4 regions of the Shewanella psychrotolerans genome follow, and region 1 is predicted to be linked to each of the others. Evidence: predicted binding sites of a transcription regulator. Region 1 holds the regulator's gene; each other region holds the start of a gene.

Region 1 (5,526 bases):
GACAAAACGCAGCGCGAACGAGCAGATTGTCGATGCTTCCGAGCGTCCAGATTACATCGTTAACGACTTGAAAAGCGTCCAGTACAATGAGCAAGGCAATATCAACAGTCGCGTATCAGCCAGTCACATGGAATATTATTCCGACCGGAATATGACCTATTTTTCAGATCCTATTTACTTAGTCTATCCCGCTAATGGTGATGCCCAGTGGCGCTTACGTTCAACGAAAGGTACCTTAGATAAAAATAGCGGACAAGTAACCCTAGAAAATAATGTTATCATTGATGCTATTAGCCCAGAAGAACCGGTTCAAACCATAGAAACAACCTATCTGGAGCTCGATCTTAATACTATGATCATGACATCAGACCGCACCATTCGAATTACAGGCAACGATTTTCTGATCACTGGCCAAGGTTTGCATGCAGACCTGAATGCACAAAATGTACGACTGACTAGTCAGGTAGAAGGAACATATGAAACTAAATAATCTTATTCTTGCTTGCACGCTAAGCCTAGTTAGCTTAGGTAGCTCAGCCAAGGACAATGATCTACTGCAAGAGGTTAAAATCTCTGCCGCTAGCCAAGAAGCCGATATTAAGAATAATCAGATTATCTTCAATGGCCCTGTTGAAGTAACCCAAGGCTCAATAAAGATCCTAGCAGATGAGTTACGCGCATTTAGCAAAGAAAACAGCAGCGGAAAAATTCTCGTCGCGACAGGTGATCCAGCAACATATACTCAAGTGATGGAAAATGGACGGCCAGCTTCAGCCAGCGCCAAAGAGATCCGCTACGAGCTATCCAGCCGTACCCTGACACTGATAGGTAATGCCACCCTCGAACAAGAAGGCAGCCAAGTGACAGGTGACCAGATCCGTTACAATATTGAACAACAGCAACTGATTGCCGAAAGCACGGGTAACGACCGAGTGATCACTATCATTCAACCTGAAAATTACCAAGAAACCCCGAAAACTCCCGCTGAAGAGCAACCTAAGCAGCAGGAAAAGCAATGACAGATATGACATTAAAAGCGGTTAATTTAGCTAAAAGCTATAAAAGTCGCGCAGTTGTTCAAGATGTAAGCTTAACCGTAAGAACAGGACAGATCGTGGGGCTACTCGGCCCCAACGGAGCAGGAAAAACGACCACGTTTTATATGGTTGTGGGTCTAGTTCAGAGCGATAAAGGACGTATCTTTATCGATGAAGACGACCTCACCTTAGACCCTATGCATCTGCGAGCTCGCAAAGGGATTGGCTACCTGCCACAAGAAGCGAGTATCTTTAGAAAGCTTTCGGTACACGACAACATAATGGCCGTACTGCAAACACGAAGAGAACTCAGCAACGATCAACGTGAAGAGCAGTTAGAACACCTGCTAGAAGAGTTTCACATCACCCATATTCGTGATAGCCAAGGCATGGCACTATCGGGAGGCGAGCGTCGCCGAGTAGAAATTGCCAGAGCGTTAGCCGCTAACCCTAAGTTTATTTTGCTCGATGAGCCCTTCGCTGGCGTCGATCCTATATCAGTTATCGACATTAAGAAAATTATCGAGCAGCTGAAAAATCGCGGCCTAGGTGTATTAATCACCGACCATAATGTGCGCGAAACTCTCGATGTTTGTGAGAAAGCATACATTGTGAGTCATGGCAATTTGATTGCCGAGGGAACTCCTGCTGAAATCTTAGACAACCAGCAAGTACGAGCGGTGTACTTAGGTGAACAATTCAAGCTATAGTTAATCTTATAAGCGATCGGCATAGGAGATCCCTCCTATGCCGTACATAATTAATATTTGCCTTTAACCAATTAAGGCTACCAATAAAGCTTTCTCATTTTATAATTAGAAACAAGGGAATAGCAGTACAATGAAAGCGTCACTTCAGCTCAAAATGGGTCAGCATTTAACCATGACACCCCAGTTACAACAAGCGATTCGTTTGTTGCAATTGTCGTCATTGGAACTGCAACAAGAGATCCAGCAGGCATTAGAATCTAACCCTCTTTTAGAGTTAGATGAGGAGCAAGAGGGCGCCGATAGCGACGCTCGAGAAGAGCGCAATGATAATAATGAAACCTACGAAGTCGATTACGATAATAAGCTGCAAGTTGACTCCAGCGAGGACAATTCTGGCTTAGAAACATCCGACGCGCTCACCCAAGATTCCATGCCTGATGAACTCCCCGTTGATACCACGTGGGATGAGGTATACACAGCCTCATCTAACTCCAGTTCAGGCGCGATGCGCGACGATGATATGCCTTTTCAAGGGGAAACGACTGAAGGCTTGTATGAACACCTCGAGTGGCAAAAAAATCTCACTCCCTTTTCAGATAACGATTTAGCCATCGCTACAGCCATTATAGATGCCATCGACGAACGCGGTTACCTCACGCAAACCTGCGACGATATTCTTGAAGCCATGGGCGATCCAGAAATCGAACTCGATGAGATCGAAGCGGTACTCAAACGCGTCCAGCATTTCGATCCTATTGGCGTTGCCGCCCGAGATCTCAGTGAATGCTTAACCATTCAATTAGCGCAGTACAGTGATGATACACCGCATATAGCTAATGCAAGAATGCTCATTAGTGAACATTTAGATCTTATCGCGGGTAGAGATTTTCGCCTATTGATGCGTAAAACTAAGCTAAAAGAAGACGATTTACGTGATGCGATCTCACTGATCCAGACGCTCAATCCGCGTCCTGGACTGGCAATCACCGCCAGCCGCGACGAGTATGTTATCCCAGATGTCACCGTGACGAAGAAAAAAGGTCGCTGGGTCGTAGAGCTTAATCCCGATAGTATGCCTAAAATTAATGTAAATCAGCATTATGCCGCTATGGCTCGCAGCACTAAGAGCCAGGCGGATGGACAGTTTATTAGGGGCCACCTACAAGAAGCGAAATGGTTCTTGAAAAGTTTGGAGAGCCGCAACGAAACCCTGTTAAAAGTCACCAACTGTATTGTTGATTTTCAGCAAGGCTTCTTTGAGTTTGGCGAAGAAGCGATGAAGCCGATGGTGCTAAACGACATTGCAGAAGCCGTTGAAATGCATGAATCGACTATCTCTCGAGTAACAACGCAAAAATATATGCACACCCCGAGAGGCATTTTTGAACTAAAATACTTTTTCTCTAGCCATGTGGGAACCGACGATGGTGGTGAGTGCTCTTCTACTGCAATACGGGCATTTATTAAAAAGCTCGTCGCAGCGGAAAACCAAAAGAAACCACTAAGTGACAGCAAAATGGCTCAACTTTTGGCGGAGCAAGGCATAAAAGTTGCGAGACGTACAATTGCTAAATATCGAGAGGCATTATTAATACCGCCATCGAACCAACGTAAAAGTTTGTAATCAACAACTGGAAACCGGAGGAGTGAATTTATGCAAATAAACCTTACAGGGCACCACATTGAGATAACCCAATCTCTACGGAACTATGTTGAAGAGAAATTCACAAAGCTTGAACGACATTTCGATCAGATCAATAATGTCCACGTTATATTAAATGTCGAAAAATTGATGCAAAAAGTTGAAGCCAAGTTACATCTCCGTGGTGGAGAAGTCTTCGCGACATCGGAACACGCGGATATGTACGCCGCGATAGACTCCCTGATCGATAAATTAGATCGTCAGGTTATTAAACACAAAGAGAAGCAAACTAAACATTAACGATGGAACTTAGTACCATCCTGCGGCCGGAGTGCACAACCTGCGCCACTCCGGGCAGTAAGAAAAAGGTACTGGAACTTATCAGCGACTTAGCCGCTGTCCAGTACCCCACCCTTTCCTCTCAAGAGATATTTGAAAGTCTTCTGGCGAGAGAAAAAATGGGCAGCACAGGTATAGGCAATGGTATTGCGATTCCTCATGGGCGACTAACCAACATAGATCAACCCGTCGCCGTACTGATAAAGTGTGCTGAACCAATCGCATTTGATGCCATTGATAATCAGCCAGTCGATATCTTATTTGCGTTACTCGTGCCCGCAGATCAATGCGAGCAACACCTTAGTACATTAGCCGCTATGGCTGAGAAGTTAAATGATAAAGCCATCATGAAACAGCTAAGGAAAACCCAAGATGAAGCAGAGCTATATCAGGTGATCACTCAATGAAGTTAGTCATAGTATCCGGGCGCTCAGGATCGGGAAAATCAGTAGCACTAAGAGTGTTAGAGGATCTCGGGTACTACTGTGTCGACAATCTGCCATTACAGATGATAGAGTCGCTGTTAGCCCAGCTCAAAGGCAGTAACGATTTGGTCGCCATTAGCGTCGACGTTCGTAATATTCCAACCCAAGATCTTAAATTGGATCAGCAATTAGCTAATCTTCCTAAAGATATCGAACTATTGAGCTTTTTTCTTAACTCGTCAGATGAAGTACTGCTTAAGCGATATAGCGAAACCCGCAGGTTACATCCACTCTCGCGCGCTCAAGTCTCACTGAAAGAAGCAATTAAGCTTGAAGGCAAAATGCTCGAGCCAATCTCTAATGTGGTTGACCATTATATCGATACCTCAAACCTCAATATCTATGATTTAAGTGACAAAGTAAGAGAGATCTTACTCGGTACCATTGATAAAGAGCTAGTGATCAACTTTGAGTCATTTGGCTTTAAATATGGACTGCCTACTGAAGCCGATTTTATGTTTGATGTGCGTTTTTTGCCCAATCCTCACTGGGAACAAGAGCTAAGACCACTAACAGGCTTAGATGAGCCTGTGCAGCAGTTTTTAAGCCAGCAACCTTTAGTGAACAAGTTTATTTGGCAAATCGAAAATCTTATCGAAACTTGGTTACCTCACCTCGAACGTAACAATCGTAGCTACCTCACTATCGCTATTGGATGTACTGGAGGCCAGCATAGATCTGTCTATGTTACCGACCAACTTGCTAAATTATTTAATAAAGGTAAACACAAGGTTCAAGCGCGCCACAGAGAGTTAAAGAAACATGAAGCTTGAGCGTCAGTTAACCATCTGCAATAAACTCGGCCTACACGCAAGAGCAGCAACAAAACTGGCGGTATTAGCGGCACAGTTTGATGCTCAAGTCACCTTGATTCAAGGAGACAAGCAGGCCTCTGCCGCAAGCGTACTCGGCTTACTCATGCTGGAAACCGGTATGGGAAAAACCATCACTATTACCAGCGAAGGTAAGGATGCCCAAGCGGCGCTCGACGCCATCAGCGCACTTATTGACGCTAAATTCGAAGAAGCCGTATAATCTGCCCGCCGTTAGAATATCCTAACGGTTTTTTTCGCTATATGTAGCGCGATCCGTTCTATAATAATCATAAACTTACATACCCAAAAAGCTGATTTAGTCATTTTGATTTCTCGGGGGACCCATGCCGATCGAAGTATTAGATAGTGAAACCACAGATCAGCGTATGCATCGGCTTACTAAAGCCCTTAATAGCGGTATGTTTGTCCACGTGCGTAATATGCTCCATGACATGGCAGCGTCTGACATTGCCTTTATCTTGGAGTCCTCACCACCAC
Region 2 (5,526 bases), 870 kb from region 1:
CACTCAGCTCTCAAGCTCAAAGTGGTCAGTCGATTGCGCCGCAGTCAACGAGTACTCAAACTTCGTCGCAAACGGAAACCACTGGAAATCCGTTTCTTGACAGTATTCGTTTACCTCAAGAATCCAATATTCCAGAAGCAAAAAGTCAGGAATTAACCCAAGAAGACTTTTTCTCTTTGCTCAGTCAACAGTTGTCGATGCAAGACCCGTTTAAGCCTGTTGACAATGATCAGATGATCGCACAAATGGCGTCGTTTTCAACGGTTGATGGTATTACCAAGTTGAATGAAGAGATTGTTAATCTCAATACGGTGATGACATCAAGTCAAGCGCTGCAGGCTTCTGGATTGGTAGGGCAAAAGGTGTTGATCCCGTCAGATACTGGGCATATATCTGCTGAAGATCCAGCCTTGAAAGGGATTGTCAGTACGCCTGAAGCAATTGAAAAAATTACCGTTCGTATCGAAGATGAGGAAGGGCAGCTGGTTAAAACCTTTACGATTGATGGTAGCGCTGGCGGTAATATTGACGTCGCTTGGGATGGCTTAGATAAAAACGGTGAACCTGTAACTAGTGGTAATTACTCGATCAAAGCGAGCGGGTTAGTCGATGGTGAGAGCCAAGAATTAGCAGTTTCAACATATGCGCATGTCACTAGCGTATCGTTAGGCACTGCCAGCACGGGGGCAATTTTGAACCTTAGAGGCATTGGCGGTATTAAGTTAGGTGATGTACTTGCCGTTTCTGAAACATAGATGAAGCAAAGAGTTAGGGCATAAGGTCCAAGACGAACAATTGATATTTAATGAGGTGAATTATGTCATTTAACATTGCATTGAGTGGTATCGCTGCAGCGCAGAAAGATTTGAATACCACCGCAAATAACATTGCTAATGTCAATAGTATCGGCTTTAAAGAGTCGAGAGCAGAATTTGCAGATGTGTATGCAAACTCAATTTTTGCTAATGGCAAAACGGCTGTCGGTGGTGGTGCCACTACTAGCCAAGTTGCTCAGCAGTTCCATCAGGGGAGTCTGCAATTTACTAACAATGCACTGGATATGGCCATTAACGGTAGTGGCTTTTTTGTTACCTCGTCAAGTGTGGGGTCTCAAGATTTAACCTATACAAGAGCTGGTGCGTTTAAAGTCGATGCAAACAGCTACCTTGTAGATTCCCAAGGGAATTTTTTGCAGACATTTGAGGTGGACAAAGATGGGAACTCAACTTCTGTGAGCTTAACCGAGACTAAACCTGTTAGAATCCCTGACACCGCTGGTAGCCCGAAGAAGACCGAAAACATCGGTATACAGATGAACCTCAATGCTGGAGATTCAACTCATGATCCAGCGCTGTTCGATCCAAGTGATCGAGATACTTATAATAACTCTACTGCTATTACCATGTATGATTCTCTGGGAGAGCCGCATGTGATGACTACCTACTTCGTTCGTCCACAGGATGCTGCTTATAATGGCGAAAGCAATTGGGTTGCCTTCTATGCTGTTGACGGTAAGCCGGTAGACCTGGCTGGTGCGGCTGGGGTTTACGATAAAGATACCACGGGAGACGGTATAGCTGATACGCCCAATGTTCCCGCAGTTACAGCCGGTGGTTGGAAGGGAGCGGTAATTAAGTTTGATGAGTTAGGCTCTCATACGTCGACTGATCCAGCAACGATCGTTACAGAGCCATTGGGTAATGGTGGGGCTGATGTTCTAGGGCCAGGCACTGATGGATCACAAACCTTGACCATAGATTTTGAAAACCCAACTCAATATGCATCTGCTTTTGAAGTGACGGAGTTAACCCAAGATGGGACTACGGTTGGTCGCCTGACAAATGTCGAGGTTGGCGCTGATGGACAGATCAATGCTAGTTACAGTAATGGAGCGACTGTAGCCTTGGCCAGAGTTGCTTTGGCACGTTTTGCCAACGAGCAAGGGTTAACTCAAGTGGGTAATACGTCATGGAAGGCGAGTTTAGACTCTGGCGCTGCGCTTGCTGGTGAAGCTAATAGTGGTACTTTTGGTAGTATCCGTTCTTCGGCACTAGAACAATCGAATGTCGATTTAACCACTGAGCTGGTGGATCTTATTTCCGCACAGCGTAACTTCCAGGCGAATTCTCGGACGTTAGAGGTGAATAACACGCTTCAGCAAACGGTGTTGCAGATCCGATAGGCTTTTTTCATTAAAGAGTGTTGCCGATGCGGCAACACTCTTCCGTTTTTTGTTATTTCAACCTCTCGTATTCACTCTCTTCTTTCTATCTTGTTGATTCCATACACTCCTTATGAATCTTCTCTTGGCATGATGTTTGCTTTGTACTGTTATTAGACAGTTTTAGTTAAAACATTGACGGAGCAGCAAGTGGATAAATTACTCTATGTCGCCATGAGTGGTGCTAAGCAGAATATGAATTCGCTGGCAGTACGAGCGAACAATCTTGCCAATGCCAATACTGACGGCTTTAAGTCCGATTTAGAGCAAGCACGCTCAATGCAGGCCTTTGGTGAAGGGTTGCCGACAAGGGTCTTTTCGATGACAGAAAACCCTTCCGCAGACTTCTCTAATGGCCCGATTAAGACCACAGGTCGCGATCTGGATATCGCCGTTAAAGGGAATGGTTGGATTGCCGTGCAGGGAGCCGATGGTGGCGAAGCTTATACCCGTTCCGGAAGTTTAAGTTTTGATACAACGGGATTACTTCGTAACGACCGTGGCAACCCTATTATGGGGGATGCAGGTCCTATCGTATTGCCTCTGCCAATAGAAAAAATTGAAATTGCTCAAGATGGCGTAATTTCGGTGAGGCCGTTGGGTGCTACAGCGGAAGTCATCGAAGAAGTAGGGCGTATCAAGTTGGTTAATCCTGGTAATCAAAATCTGATGCGAGGAGAGGATGGTTTATTCCGTCAAATGTCTGGCGAAGTCGCGCCTGCCGATCCCTTTGTATTTGTTGAGAGTGGTGCCGTCGAAGGAAGCAATGTCAATGCTGTCGATGAGATGGTGTCGTTAATCGATTTACAGCGTCAATTTGAAATGCAAGTCAAAATGATGAAAACCGCCGAAGAGATGGATCAAGCCTCTTCGACATTAATGCGCATTAGTTAGGAGATAGATTATGCATCCTGCGTTATGGATTAGTAAGACTGGCTTAGATGCCCAGCAGACAGATATCTCGGTGATTTCTAACAATGTGGCTAATGCGAGCACGGTTGGTTATAAGAAAAGCCGAGCAGTATTCGAAGATTTACTTTATCAAACCGTTAATCAGGCGGGTGGGATTAGTGCATCTAATACCAAGCTGCCAAATGGTTTAAATATTGGTGCAGGTACCAAGGTTGTTGCCACGCAAAAGGTGTTTACTCAGGGCAATATGCTAACCACTGATAATTCATTGGATTTAATGATTGAAGGCCCTGGCTTTTTTGAAGTACAGATGCCTGATGGCACAGCAGCTTATACGCGAAATGGTCAGTTTACTTTAGATGATACTGGGCAAATCGTCACGCCAGGCTCAGGCTATGTATTACAACCTTCGATCACGATTCCTGACAATGCCATCAGTATTACCGTTTCGGCAGAAGGTGAAGTGTCGGTTAAAACCCCTGGTACTGCAGAAAACCAAGTTGTCGGTCAATTGACTATGTCTGATTTCATTAACCCGAGCGGACTCGATCCTATGGGGCAAAATCTTTATACCGAGACTGGTGCTAGTGGCACCCCCATTCAGGGGACGGCTTCACTCGATGGTATGGGCGCTATTCGTCAAGGGGCGCTTGAAACATCAAATGTTAACGTGACTGAAGAGTTAGTTAACCTTATTGAAAGCCAGCGTATTTATGAAATGAATTCTAAAGTCATCTCTGCGGTCGATCAGATGTTGTCTTACGTGAACCAAAATTTGTAGAGGCTTAACATGACTAAGTATCTCATTTTCGCAGCAGCCATTACCTTGGTTGGATGTAACTCAACTAACAATAAGCCGATCGCTGACGATCCTTATTTTGCGCCTGTTTATCCTGAGGCGCCGCCAACTAAAATCGCTGCAACAGGTTCAATGTATCAAGATAGTCAGGCATCGAGTCTGTACTCGGATATTAAGGCGTTAAAAGTCGGTGACATTATTACCGTCATACTCGAGGAGTCAACTCAAGCTAAAAAGAGTGCGACCAACGAGATAAAGAAAGGCTCAGATATGACTCTCGACCCGATTTATGCGGGGGGAGGTAATGTGACCATCAGTGGCTCGCCAATCGATTTACGTTACAAAGATAGTATGAACACCAAGCGAGAGTCCGACGCCGATCAAAGCAATAGTTTATCGGGCAGTATCTCCGCGAATGTGATGCAAGTACTAAACAATGGCAACTTGGTGATCCGCGGTGAGAAGTGGATAACGATTAATAATGGTGATGAGTTCGTTCGCGTGACCGGAATTGTTCGCTCTCAAGATATTCGCCCAGATAACACGATCGACTCTCAGCGCGTAGCAAATGCGCGTATTCAATATAGCGGCACAGGCACATTCGCCAATGCCCAAAAAGTAGGTTGGTTGAGTCAATTTTTCATGAGTGACTGGTGGCCTTTCTAGGAGTGATGTCATGAAATTAAAAATCATATTCGCTTGTGCATTAATGGTCATCTCTTCGGCCAGTTTTGCACAACGCATTAAAGATATAGCCAATGTCCAAGGGGTTAGGAGTAACCAACTCATTGGTTATGGTTTAGTTGTTGGCTTACCCGGCACTGGCGAAAAGACGCGCTATACCGAGCAGACCTTTAAAACCATGTTGAAAAACTTTGGCATTAATTTGCCTGACAATTTTAGGCCTAAAGTCAAAAATGTCGCGGTGGTTGCCGTTCATACCGATATGCCTGCGTTTATTAAGCCAGGGCAAACTTTAGATGTCACTGTGTCAAGCTTAGGTGAGGCTAAGAGTCTTCGTGGTGGTACCTTGTTGCAAACCTTTTTAAAAGGGGTTGATGGTAACGTATATGCTATTGCGCAGGGCAGTATGGTTGTCAGCGGTTTTAGTGCCGATGGACTAGATGGCTCTAAAGTCATTCAAAATACACCAACGGTTGGGCGTATCCCCAATGGCGCTATTGTTGAGCGTACAGTCGCAACCCCGTTTTCAACCGGGGATCATCTTACCTTTAACTTACGCCGTGCCGATTTTTCTACCGCGAAGCGTTTAGCCGATGCCATCAATGAGTTGCTCGGTCCGGGTATGGCTCGCCCCTTAGATGCCGCATCAGTGCAAGTGAGTGCGCCACGCGATGTGTCTCAGCGAGTATCATTTTTAGCAACCTTGGAAAACATAGAAGTAGAACCCGCGTCAGAATCCGCCAAAGTCATAGTTAATTCTCGCACAGGCACGATTGTCGTAGGCAAGGATGTGCGTTTGCTGCCGGCTGCTGTTACCCATGGTGGATTGACCGTGACGATTGCCGAAGCGACACAAGTATCACAACCTAATCCGCTGGCTGGTGGCGATACCGTTGTGACCTCTGACAGC
Region 3 (5,526 bases), 1.3 Mb from region 1:
AATTTTTCATAAGCGTCCAAGCCTTTCTAATAGTTAACAAGCGCTTATAAATTCTACCATTTATTAACAAGAACAAAAGCAATCTTATTGTCACTTCGTCGGAAAAGTGCGCACCTCACCTATACAACAAGTGTTGACATCTCCCCGATAATCGATATACTCGGCTAACTTTGAAATTCCCTGCCCTGTTTTCTTGTTTAGCCAGACCCATTCGTCACCGCATCCAACAAAATCAGCAGTATCCTCTTCGTCATAGTATTGTCATGTATTAGTGCTTTACTGTTTGGCGATCCGGTATCTCATCGATGGTATTTATAACAAACTTTCTAGTTTTCCATCGATAGATTACTTGATTAGATATATAAAGGTGGGTAGTCTCAAGTAGTTAAAACTCATCTTTCGCAAAAAGCTAAGGATATTCTATTGTTAAAATTCAACTGCTAATTACGCAGTCAATCATTAAGGAGTATGGCCTATGTCGTACAAAATGAACGGTCATGAGATCACGGTAAATTTTCCGGTGGCCTCTATATCAGTAAACAAATCATCTATCGCATTCACAGATAGTTTAGGTAAAAATAGAGAAACCTTTTCTAAACGCACTGAAGCACTGCAGTTCATGAAATGGTTACTTTCAAGTAATAAATAAATCTTCGCTTAAATCTTCGCTGTTCGATACATAGCCTCTCACACGTATCGAAGGTTGCTACCGCAACCAGTAGGATTGACACCATCACGTCAACGACTGAGCATATTTCATTTGGTCTAGGTTGTATCACTTTCACAGATACCTACCTAGCCAAGTGGCATTTCCCTAAACTTACGTTTATATCTAGGTAACATAGATTGATTACCTAACAAGCCCCCTTGGTGTATATAAAGTATCTTTTCCCCAGAATTTGCCTTTAAATAATCCTGTAGAACTAACCATCCTAGCGGGTCATAGAGCAGTTCAAACTCAATGCCGGTCTCTTTTAATTGCAACCACATCTGAAAGAACTCTGAATACAGTTTGCCAAAATGATAGCGTTTCCGGCTGGGTAAAATGGCGGGATGGTATGCTATGTTAGGCGCTAGTTCGAAAAATTGTTTTCTAAGATACTCATCTCCCCCCACCACCGCACAGGTATAAACGCTAATGCTTGGATCAAGTTCCACAAATGATTTCTGTAGAAATAGTGCGGTAGTTCCTGTCCCTGACGGCAGAAATACCGACAAAACAGATAAGCCTTGCTGCTGCTTCCACATAATAATTTCATCTGCGAGTTGACGAACACCATGCTCTGCGTATAGGCATCTACCCCCTTCGGGTATAAAGAGCTGATCAGAATCTCCCGCCAATACACATTGCTGCAAATAAGTTAAACTGTCACGGTTATTTCTGTCTTCGCACAAGCTTAAATCGATAATTTCGGCACCATTCTCAAGTGCTGCACGATAATTCCCGATCGGATTTTCAACCAAGTATGAGGCAATATGATCGACATAAAAACGAAATCGCCAGCCTTTGATTTTTGCCAAAGCCGACATAGAGTACAACGAATTTGCTTGAGCAGAGCCATAACCGATTAAGGTGTTGATCCCCGTAAACTCATTATCAAGAAAATAGCCAAACTTACGCGCTTTATTACCAGAGAACTCTGGATGAAGTAGGTCATCACGTTTAACAAACACGCTGTGCTCACCAAACAAAATTTCATCTACGGGAGTTTGCGCTAACTTCATATTCAACTGATGTACTTTTAGAGAGAGGGTTAATTTTACACTGCTCTATCGCGATGAGCAATTTGACCAACTCTTGAAATTTTTCATCAAGAAGCAAGTATATTTACGAACCAAAAATAATATAATAAATTACTAAACAGTCACTTAAACAATGGCACGGTTCTCGCTTGTTATTACCATAAATAGTGTAGTAGATACTCAAATTAGCTCATTTTTTATTTTAATAAGGATACTTAAATGCCATTACTTCGTTTAATTTTTAACATAGCGTGGTTTTTATTGGGAGGGTTTGTGATGGGGCTTGCGTGGTGGTTAGCGGGCCTTATCTGCTTTATTAGTATTATTGGCATTCCGTTTGGCCGCGCTTGCTTTGTCATTGGTGAGATGACTTTTTGGCCATTTGGTCAAGAAAGTATTAATCGTAAATCACTGACGGGGTCAGAGGACTTTGGCACCGGCCCACTTGGGATGATAGGCAACATCATCTGGTTTTTATTTTTTGGGATCTGGCTCGCTATTGGTCATATTACCCATGCTCTGGCATGTTTTATCACTATTATCGGTATCCCCTTCGGGCTCCAACATCTTAAACTCGCTATTCTAAGCTTAACGCCAATTGGCCAAACCATAACCGCTAAGGCTTAACGCGCCAAAATACTTCAATAGAGACCTAGCTTAGGTCTCTAGCGCCAATTTAACAATCTTCAACATAACTGTGATTGTTAGAGTGGCCACCACCAATTATCACATAGACGCGAGATATTCTTCTGTTATTTGCTGAGGATCGATTAACGCCAACCCCTCATTAAAAATCTCACGCCACTTGCGCCCTTCTGGGGTATTTTTAAATGCGATATAAAGTTGTTTCGACGCTAATAGCTGCTTATTCATTTCCAGCTTTTTTTTAAGCGCTATGAGATGGGGTTGATGAATATAATAGTTGTACACGTACTTATCGATCACCGCGCCATGAACTCTACCAGTAGCCACCTTACGAATATTATGTTCGTCAGAACTAACGACTTCGACCTGCTGAGCACCGCTTGTAATCATCTCATCCAGCTCAATGGTATTCACATAGCCTTGCACTACGCCAAGGGTATATTGATTGAGGTCTTTTATGTCAGACCATTTAATGGGGTTTACTTGTTGCTCGAGTATGCCAAGGGGACTTGTGCCTATGGACTCAGAGAACAAGTATTGATCTGTAGGGTGGTCATATTCAGGAAAATAGCCACTATATATCGTATCTTCTCGGCTCACCATTCTGATCGTTCGGCTCCAAGGGTAATAATCGACATGCAGTTCATGCCCCATTGCCCTTAATGCTGCGTGAACGACTGCAACAGATGCACCACCATTGGCAAGTTGTTCGCCCGTGTAGGGTGGCCAATTCAAAGAAGATAACTGAAGGGTGTCAGCCTTTACATTGAACGTCATTACGCCAACAAAAAAAATAGCAAACAAAAACAAATGATTGCCTGCCAGCTTGTCCCAATTAGTCCCCTTGATATAAACCACTAAACTGATATTCCCGTAGCTAATTAACACCGGTATCTAATTATAGACGCTAGATTACAAAGCAAGAATATTCGTTTTGTTACAGTTATTGGTTAGCTAACTGGTTAAAAATAGTGCAACCTTGTCTGACACAGTTAACGCTAAAGGAGAATGCTGATGGCACGTAAAATAGCAATTACGATTATCGGTAGCATATTAACCCTACTCGGGATCATTCTGATTGTGCTGCCGGGTCCCGCATGGTTACTGCTGCCTATCGGCCTCGCGATATTAAGCCTTGAATATGATTGGGCTAGAAAGTGGTTAAAAAAGAGTCAGGCATACATGACAAGATCAGCGTATTGGCTAGATAAAAAGATCCGCCAATTTAGATATGGTCATTAGGCTAAACATAGTCAATAGCAGGCAGGGTTGACGAAGCAATACCACCCATCCCAATCCGCTTTAGGGTTTATATTCATCTCATTACCTTTGTGATCGAAAGTTTTATTCTTCGTTGGCAAACCATCAGTTTGATGAATTAAATCAGATTATTTCGACATTGTAGGCAGGGTATTCTATGCTGCAATCATCAAACTCAAACTTAACATCAGGGAAAGTTATTATGAGGCAAAAACCGAGCTTATTTACCGCAATGATTATTAGCTTGAGCCTAACCATGATCTCCACTAGCAGTTTGGCTAAAAATGATAAACATGATAAAAACAAACCGTTACCACCTGGCCTACAGAAAAAAGTAGCAAAAGGAGAACCCTTACCACCCGGTTGGCAAAAAAAACTCAGCAGAGGAAGTTATCTCGATGACAATTATTACGATAGAGGAAAAGTGCGAGTTCCTATCGATAGAGACGGTAATATAACCATAGATGTTGATGGCACATTTATTAAGCTGCATGATAAAACACGTAAAATTATCGATATCATCAATGATTAAAAACCGCGGGATTGATATTGTTCAAACTCTTTTAAAATTAGCTGAGTGAATAAGCGACCAGCACGCCCGAGAGGACGCTCCATGGTAGACACGAGTTGCGGCGTAAAGCTGTAACGACTGCCGCCTAAAAAATCCAATTCAACCAGCTCACCACTCTCAAGTTCTGAACGAATTAAAAAATCTGGCATCCAACCAAATCCCAATCCCATTAACAAAGCATTTTTTTTCATAATAAAACCGGAAAGGTAGAACACCTTATCTCCACCAAACTGCAACTCATCGCTATGATGTTTTCCGGGCGATGAGTCCTCGATAGTGAGTTCGACATGCTGTAATAGCTCAAACAGTTTGACCCCTTTAAGCTTAGCTAAAGGATGCTCGTTAGACACCACTAAGACGCTGTTAATATTTGGCAAAGCTTGCTGGCGATAGTTTGGTCCAGTTCGATAGTCTTTAACTAGCATCACATCGGCATTATCGCGCTCAAATCGATGCTGTACGCCACCGAGAAACTCTACATTGAGCTGTATTTTAGTCGGGATTTTATGGGCTGATACTTGTTTAAGCGCTCGCATAATCGGTTCCATAGGCAATGACCCATCCACCACTAATTCCAATTTAGGTTCCCATCCCTCACTGAATCTGCTGGCCAAATGTTCAATATTGCCAAGGTATTGCAGTAATCTTTTACCTTCGGCCAAAATAACTTTGCCTTCAGGAGTTAATTCAGCTCGGTACTGATCGCGACAAAAAAGGTTTACACCTAAATGTTGCTCAAGCTTCTTAACCTGATAGCTGACAGCGGACTGGGCCTTATGCAAACGCTCTCCAGCCTTAGCAAAGCTCCCTTCCTCAACGAGTACTTCGAGCACTCGAAAAGCTTCAACATCTATTTTCATAACGGTTCCAAACTGTAAACAAAACAAGACAATCTATTTTATTGATTGAGATAAGCTATTTATTATTCTTTTTTTTGCTGATGCTAGCAACTAAATTGATAACTAGATCACAAAAAGATAAGTGTGCCCGCAAAAGCACCAAGGAATAGAGCTATGCCATTCTACGTAAAACAAGGGCAAATCCCTCATAAGCGTCACATCACTTTTAAGAAAGAAAGTGGTGAGCTTTATCGCGAAGAACTATTTTCGACTCACGGCTTTTCTAACATTTATTCCAACAAATACCATCACAATATGCCGACTAAGGCATTAACTGTGGCGCCATATAACTTAAGTCACGGTGATACTTGGCAAGACTCCCTGATTCAAAACTACAAATTAGACTCTAGACAAGTTGATCGTGACGGTAATTTTTTCTCTGCTCGTAATAAGATCTTCTTTAACAAC
Region 4 (5,526 bases), 860 kb from region 1:
ATTTACCCATGTGGCTGTCACCAAATAGGGTCAGATCGCATATTGGATTGTCTAGCGATTGTTTTGTCAGCTTGGCTGCGGATTCGATGAGTTCTTCGTCGCATACAACTTCTTCAGTATCTGCTGTTCGGTGCTTAACATTTGAAAGCTTATTCTGATTGGAGTTTGAAGTCATATTGTTAGCGTTATCGAGCACCATTCTGAAATGTTCCATTACATAGTTTACGGCCTCGGGAGTAACTGTTCTTCGATTCGTTTCAAACCTAAAATCGTTGTCGGCAGGAACTGTAATGAGTTCGAAAGAGGGGAAATATTCGAAATTGTCATAATTATCACACATGAAGCTGGCTGCTGTGCGAAGTAGTGATTTTGAGTGTTGATTAGCGACTAATATATGCTTATTAGTCATTGTTGCCGTCAGTGGTACAGGAGATACGGTTAATATAATGTTGATTTTTGGATTTACTGATGTAATACGTGATTCTAGTCGTTGTAAATCAGAGCAAATTTCATCATAAGTGAAATTGTGAAACAGATGTTCTGCTTCATTGAATTCTCCTGATATAACACCGGGGCAGCTTGGATAGAAAATATCGTTTCGATTTTTCCAAGATTCTGTTAAACCAAGTGTGAAAATGAGTACGTCTGTATTTTTAAGGGTTTGGTACATCTCTTTTGCGGCAAATATTCTCGCCTCAACTAACTCATCTTTTGTATTGAAACCAGAGGGATAGACACTAGGTCTTAAGAGGTCATAGTAACGGTTGTTTTCATTATGAATAGCGCAAGCAATATCAAAATATTTATTTTCATCAATAATATCAAACCACTGAAGAAAGCATCGCGGGGTGTATATGTTGCCGAAAGCAAAACTTGAAACTTGATTAGTTTCAATTGTGCTTTGATTAAATAAATACCCTTCTCTATTAAGCCAGCGCCCAACATGCTGTGCAAAACAAGAACCTGCTGATGAAATTTTCGGGTTTTCAATTGGTAAATTTATTCTATGTAATTTATCGAATGTCTGATGACCAAGGTTGATAGAAGCAACGCCACTGCGCCAAAAAAAATTTTCATCTCTATCGTTATAGGGAGTTGTTCTTTTTTGCATAAGAGTTTCCTAAATTTATGGAAATGTCATAAAAATAGGACTACAGACATTTATATGACAAAAGTGAATTAATGACTTGTCAAAGCAAATATCATGCCTGCTGCATGGCATTAAGGTATTACATTAAAGAATTTCGTTGTTTTGCCGATGGGATGGCATCAATAGTCGATTATCTTTATAAATAACGGCTTGAAAATTGCATTTCACTTTACAGTGAGCCTAATTTTGACGTTAAGATTGCTATGCTTCTCCAATCACTTTTAGTTAAATGGCCTGCAGGAATGACGTTACTATTTGTATTATTTAGGAATTATTATGCGGAAAGTACTTTTAACTTCGGTTATGTTGATGTTAGGTGCATGCTCGACCATCGATGACCGTGATTCGCAAGCTTTGGTTAGCGGCAATCATTTGCCGTCTACTTCGGCGGTAATACACTTAACTCAGCAACTGGCTAATGAACTGGTGAGGCAAAATGATCAATTAACACCAAAACAACCTTTATTGGTTGCAACGCCGGTGTTAACAGAAACGCTGATGCTAACGAACAGTTTAGGTCTACAAATTCAGCAAGGGTTGATTGCAGCTTTGCATGATCATCAGTTTAATTTAATCGATCTCAATGTTGGTGATAACGTCAGAGTGACAGACAAGGGTGATTTTTTACTGACACGAGATTGGCGACAATTGCCTGCTGATTTGCCTGTAGAACATGTGCTAGTCACTACGATGAGTTCGTCTGTCGATGCAGTATTGATTAATAGCCGTATCGTTAATGTAACCAACAATCGAGTGGTATCGGTCGCTTCTGCTAGCGTTGGTGTGTCAGATTTACCAGGCTATTTAAGCATGTCTGATACTGTCGTGTCGCAAGACGGTTTATTATTTCGTAATCAATCTGCAGGACAAGGCAAAATAAAGATAGGCGGAGAAGTACAATGAAGAACATGGTTATTGCAATGGTATTGATACTGGCGGGTTGTGCCTCTCAAGATAGATATATTCAGTGGGAAACAGAAACTCCAGAATCCTTTCCAACATTAACTGCTATCGGTTATGCCCCGCTGGATACTCAACCCGCGAAAGAACAATCACAACGAGTGTTAATGGCGATGCAGGCGTCTAAAATCGCTGCATATCGAGAGTTAGCCGAACAGGTATATGGCCAACAACTTACAGCCTCTAGCCAAGTTAGAGACTGGATGTTATCTAGTGATAATATTCAAGCGTCGGTAAGTGGCGTGATTCGTGGAGCTAAAGTCATCAAGAGTTATCCGGCGGGAGATCATTATGTGACAGAGCTAGAGTTAGATTTTTCTCAAGTTTGGGCATTGTATCAGCAGCAGAATCGACCTCAGAAAGTTAAAGAAGTGACCTACTTTTGAGATATGAGGTGATTGAATAAAAGGTTTAAAAATCGATTTTAAGCTTTTAAGTTATTACCGAGAGTCGAAATGGTAGAAGTTCTTCCTTTACCGTCATAGGTGAGGCTAGAGGCGTTTCTGCTCGCTTGGAGAGCTTGGGAGAAACGGTTGATACTTGCCATACTATGTTCAATCAATGCGGCATTTTGTGAATTCAACAGCTTACACTCAGCTAACGTTTGCTGTGTGAGGGTTACCAGATTAAGTAGTGTCTCATCAGTTTTGAGCATCGCGTTTTCAGGGTGTAAAGATAACCTATCATCACCAGATTTGATCTCATCTAACAACTTTGCTTTATCATTGGCAACGGCTAATAACTGATCCGCATTTTGCGCAATTAGTGCCGTTTTTTCTGCCTCAATAGTCGCTTTTAAACTGTTTAACAGCTTATGTTGATTAGTGATGATGTCTGTTATCGAATCCATAAAAAATTAATTCAGGTCCCGCAGTTCATTCTCAAATTTTGCAATATTGCTTGCTAGCTTATCAGCATCAACTTTATATCGACCTTCTGCAATCGCAGTCTTGATCTCTTCAACTTTTTTGACATCAATTTCAGGTATATTGCTTAGCTTCGCTTGTACACTCTGTAATTGCTGAGCTTGAGATGTAATTGACACCGAGTCACTCTTTACGCTTTGAGCGGGGGCTTTCGCTTCAGAGGAGGTGTTCGCACTTTGCGAAGCTTTACCGGCCGAATGCGTTGCTACTCGGTTATTAGTGCCTGTATTTACTTGTTTTATATCAATAGCCATTCTGGGTTCCAACATTTTAAAATGAGATCAACATACTTGTATATCGGCACTTACTTTTAGAGCTTTAGTTAATTTTGTTCAACTTTAGACAAATTTTTACTATAGGAGTTTATATAATTTACATCCTAACTTCTACTTCGCCGATGTTTATCACCTTAGCTTCGACAGTTTTATGAGACTTGCTGTTCTTTATCTGTATTCGATCACCTAAATTTCCGTCAGTTAAAGCCTCGCCGATAGTCTTAATCTCAAAGTTTGCTGAGCGAGCATAGATAGACACCATATCACCTTTGCACACAAAGCAAAGGTTGCTATTAAAAATAGGTTGATTAGAGGCTATTCTGCGTTTAACTCTTGTTCCTGTTACTTGGTTTAAATCATCAAACTGCTGTCCACGTAGGTTAGTTTGTTCAATATATTCAATTTTTACTTGATCAGCCGAGATGATATCACCAGGGCCTAGCGTTTGAGTTGCCACGACGACAGGATAGAGAATATCGACGCGAACGGAGATAAATATTTGCCAAGGGTATTGAAGGCTCGGTGTTTCACAACTGATTTTAACGGTGTTATTGCGACCAACTTCTCGATCGCTAGCGATTTCAGCCTTGATTGCAGAACTGCAAGCTGGGGGGGATAGGCGAGTGTCTAAACTCTGTGGGCTGATCTCTACTTTGGCGTTACTCGGTACAGTTAATTTTGATTGAATAACATCTATTGCTAAGTTTGAAATTGTCGATAAAGAGGGCACAGTTGCAGTTTCCGACCCAGAGACAGGGTTAGAACAGGCTACAGCGGCTAAAAAGAACCAAAATTTTATTTTCATATTGAATAGACTAGCTTGAACTGCCAGATTGCACCTATACTTCTGTTTGTGACCGAAAATTTTGACATTTATTATGGAAATTAGAGTCATAAATTTGACAAAGTTAAGGTCTGGTTGTCATATAACTAGATAAAGCAATTAGTATGCCTATACTCATTATAAACATGAGATGGCTTCGCATTCACCCGACAACAGGGCAAAGGCATTATGTCGAGTATTCTTGATTCAGTTAATAAAAGAACCCAACTGGTAGGACAAAACCGTTTAGAGTTGCTGTTATTTAAGTTAAATGGACGGCAGAGGTTTGGGATCAACGTATTTAAGGTTAAAGAGGTGCTTCAATGCCCCCCATTAACGACTTTACCCAAGTTAAATTCTGTTGTTCGAGGTGTCGCACATATTCGTGGTCAAACTATTTCAGTGATCGATTTGAGCGCTGCAACAGGTGGTCGTCCGATAGAGGATACATCAGATTGTTTTATCATTATCTCTGAGTATAACCGCAGTGTGCAGGGCTTTCTGGTTAAGTCTGTTGAGCGCATTATCAATATGAACTGGGAAGCTATTTTGCCTCCGCCACAGGGAGCTGGACGGTACTCTTATCTTACGGCTGTCACAGAAATCGAGGGTGAGCTGGTTGAGATTTTGGATGTAGAGAAGATCCTTGATGAAATATCACCCGTTAAAACTCAGATCAGTGAAGAAGTCGACGAAAAGCTCACTATAGATAGAGAACGTCATTTCCATATTATGGTGATTGATGATTCAGCGGTAGCAAGAAAGCAGATTGTCAGAGCATTAGAGTCACTCAGTTTGCAGATTGATACAGCCAAAGATGGTCGAGAGGCATTGGATAAGTTGGTCAGTGTTGCTGCAGAGATGGACAATGTTGCGACAGAGATCCCTCTGATTATCTCTGATATCGAGATGCCAGAGATGGATGGCTATACTTTGACTGCCGAGATTCGCAATAATCCTAAGTTAAAAGATATCAAAGTGGTTTTGCATACCTCATTAAGTGGCGTGTTTAACCAAGCTATGGTCGAGAAAGTTGGGGCTAACGATTTTATTGCGAAGTTTAATCCTGATGAATTGGCTGCCGCGGTGAATAAGCATTTGAGTTTATAATTTTGATTTATTTCTATTTGAACGTAAGTAATGCAACCGCTTAAATTTAATAAGTTTATACTTGTTTCAACGAGAAGGCTCATGTATAACAGCTGAGCTGTTTAAAGCTTGCTATAGTGTATGTTGTAGCCTGTTTTTTTTTTGATATTGGGATATCAAGGTGCCGAATAAATCACTTGCTGAAGCTGAGTACAACCAATTTCGATTATTTCTGGAACAACACAGCGGTATCGTGTTGGGCGAGAATAAGCAATATTTAGTGCGCAGTCGCTTAGCGCCCTT

What was found. The regulator sigma-54, encoded in region 1, starts transcription at its own class of promoters, with help from an activator protein. The targets are predictions, from matches to a motif close to GTTGGCACGNNNNTNGNNT.
Region 2: flgF (flagellar basal-body rod protein FlgF) is a predicted target of sigma-54. The motif match lies at 2,306-2,324, and genes of this name have one in related genera.
Region 3: K0I62_RS11185 (YccF domain-containing protein) is a predicted target of sigma-54. The motif match lies at 1,876-1,894, and genes of this name have one in related genera.
Region 4: flgA (flagellar basal body P-ring formation chaperone FlgA) is a predicted target of sigma-54. The motif match lies at 4,249-4,267, and genes of this name have one in related genera.

The regions. Positions count from the first base shown of each region.
Region 1 covers NZ_CP080419.1:3,816,606-3,822,131, forward strand. The annotation lists gene lptC (LPS export ABC transporter periplasmic protein LptC) at 1-490, shown strand, start outside; gene lptA (lipopolysaccharide transport periplasmic protein LptA) at 477-1,019, shown strand; gene lptB (LPS export ABC transporter ATP-binding protein) at 1,016-1,747, shown strand; gene K0I62_RS16820 (RNA polymerase factor sigma-54) at 1,878-3,371, shown strand; gene hpf (ribosome hibernation promoting factor) at 3,402-3,689, shown strand; gene ptsN (PTS IIA-like nitrogen regulatory protein PtsN) at 3,692-4,135, shown strand; gene rapZ (RNase adapter RapZ) at 4,132-4,986, shown strand; gene K0I62_RS16840 (HPr family phosphocarrier protein) at 4,976-5,248, shown strand; gene mgtE (magnesium transporter) at 5,373-5,526, shown strand, end outside.
Region 2 covers NZ_CP080419.1:2,946,629-2,952,154, reverse strand. The annotation lists gene flgD (flagellar hook assembly protein FlgD) at 1-755, shown strand, start outside; gene flgE (flagellar hook protein FlgE) at 818-2,182, shown strand; gene flgF (flagellar basal-body rod protein FlgF) at 2,372-3,115, shown strand; gene flgG (flagellar basal-body rod protein FlgG) at 3,126-3,914, shown strand; gene flgH (flagellar basal body L-ring protein FlgH) at 3,924-4,598, shown strand; gene K0I62_RS13055 (flagellar basal body P-ring protein FlgI) at 4,609-5,526, shown strand, end outside.
Region 3 covers NZ_CP080419.1:2,538,923-2,544,448, forward strand. The annotation lists gene K0I62_RS11170 (mechanosensitive ion channel family protein) at 1-10, opposite strand, end outside; gene K0I62_RS11175 (hypothetical protein) at 476-649, shown strand; gene K0I62_RS11180 (pyridoxal-phosphate dependent enzyme) at 796-1,725, opposite strand; gene K0I62_RS11185 (YccF domain-containing protein) at 1,963-2,370, shown strand; gene K0I62_RS11190 (substrate-binding periplasmic protein) at 2,470-3,276, opposite strand; gene K0I62_RS11195 (PGPGW domain-containing protein) at 3,403-3,630, shown strand; gene K0I62_RS11200 (hypothetical protein) at 3,905-4,180, shown strand; gene K0I62_RS11205 (LysR family transcriptional regulator) at 4,177-5,079, opposite strand; gene K0I62_RS11210 (homogentisate 1,2-dioxygenase) at 5,233-5,526, shown strand, end outside.
Region 4 covers NZ_CP080419.1:2,953,881-2,959,406, reverse strand. The annotation lists gene K0I62_RS13130 (GSCFA domain-containing protein) at 1-1,111, opposite strand, end outside; gene K0I62_RS13125 (FlgO family outer membrane protein) at 1,427-2,053, shown strand; gene K0I62_RS13120 (LPP20 family lipoprotein) at 2,050-2,496, shown strand; gene K0I62_RS13115 (flagella synthesis protein FlgN) at 2,535-2,960, opposite strand; gene flgM (flagellar biosynthesis anti-sigma factor FlgM) at 2,967-3,290, opposite strand; gene flgA (flagellar basal body P-ring formation chaperone FlgA) at 3,409-4,116, opposite strand; gene K0I62_RS13100 (chemotaxis protein CheV) at 4,324-5,244, shown strand; gene K0I62_RS13095 (CheR family methyltransferase) at 5,399-5,526, shown strand, end outside.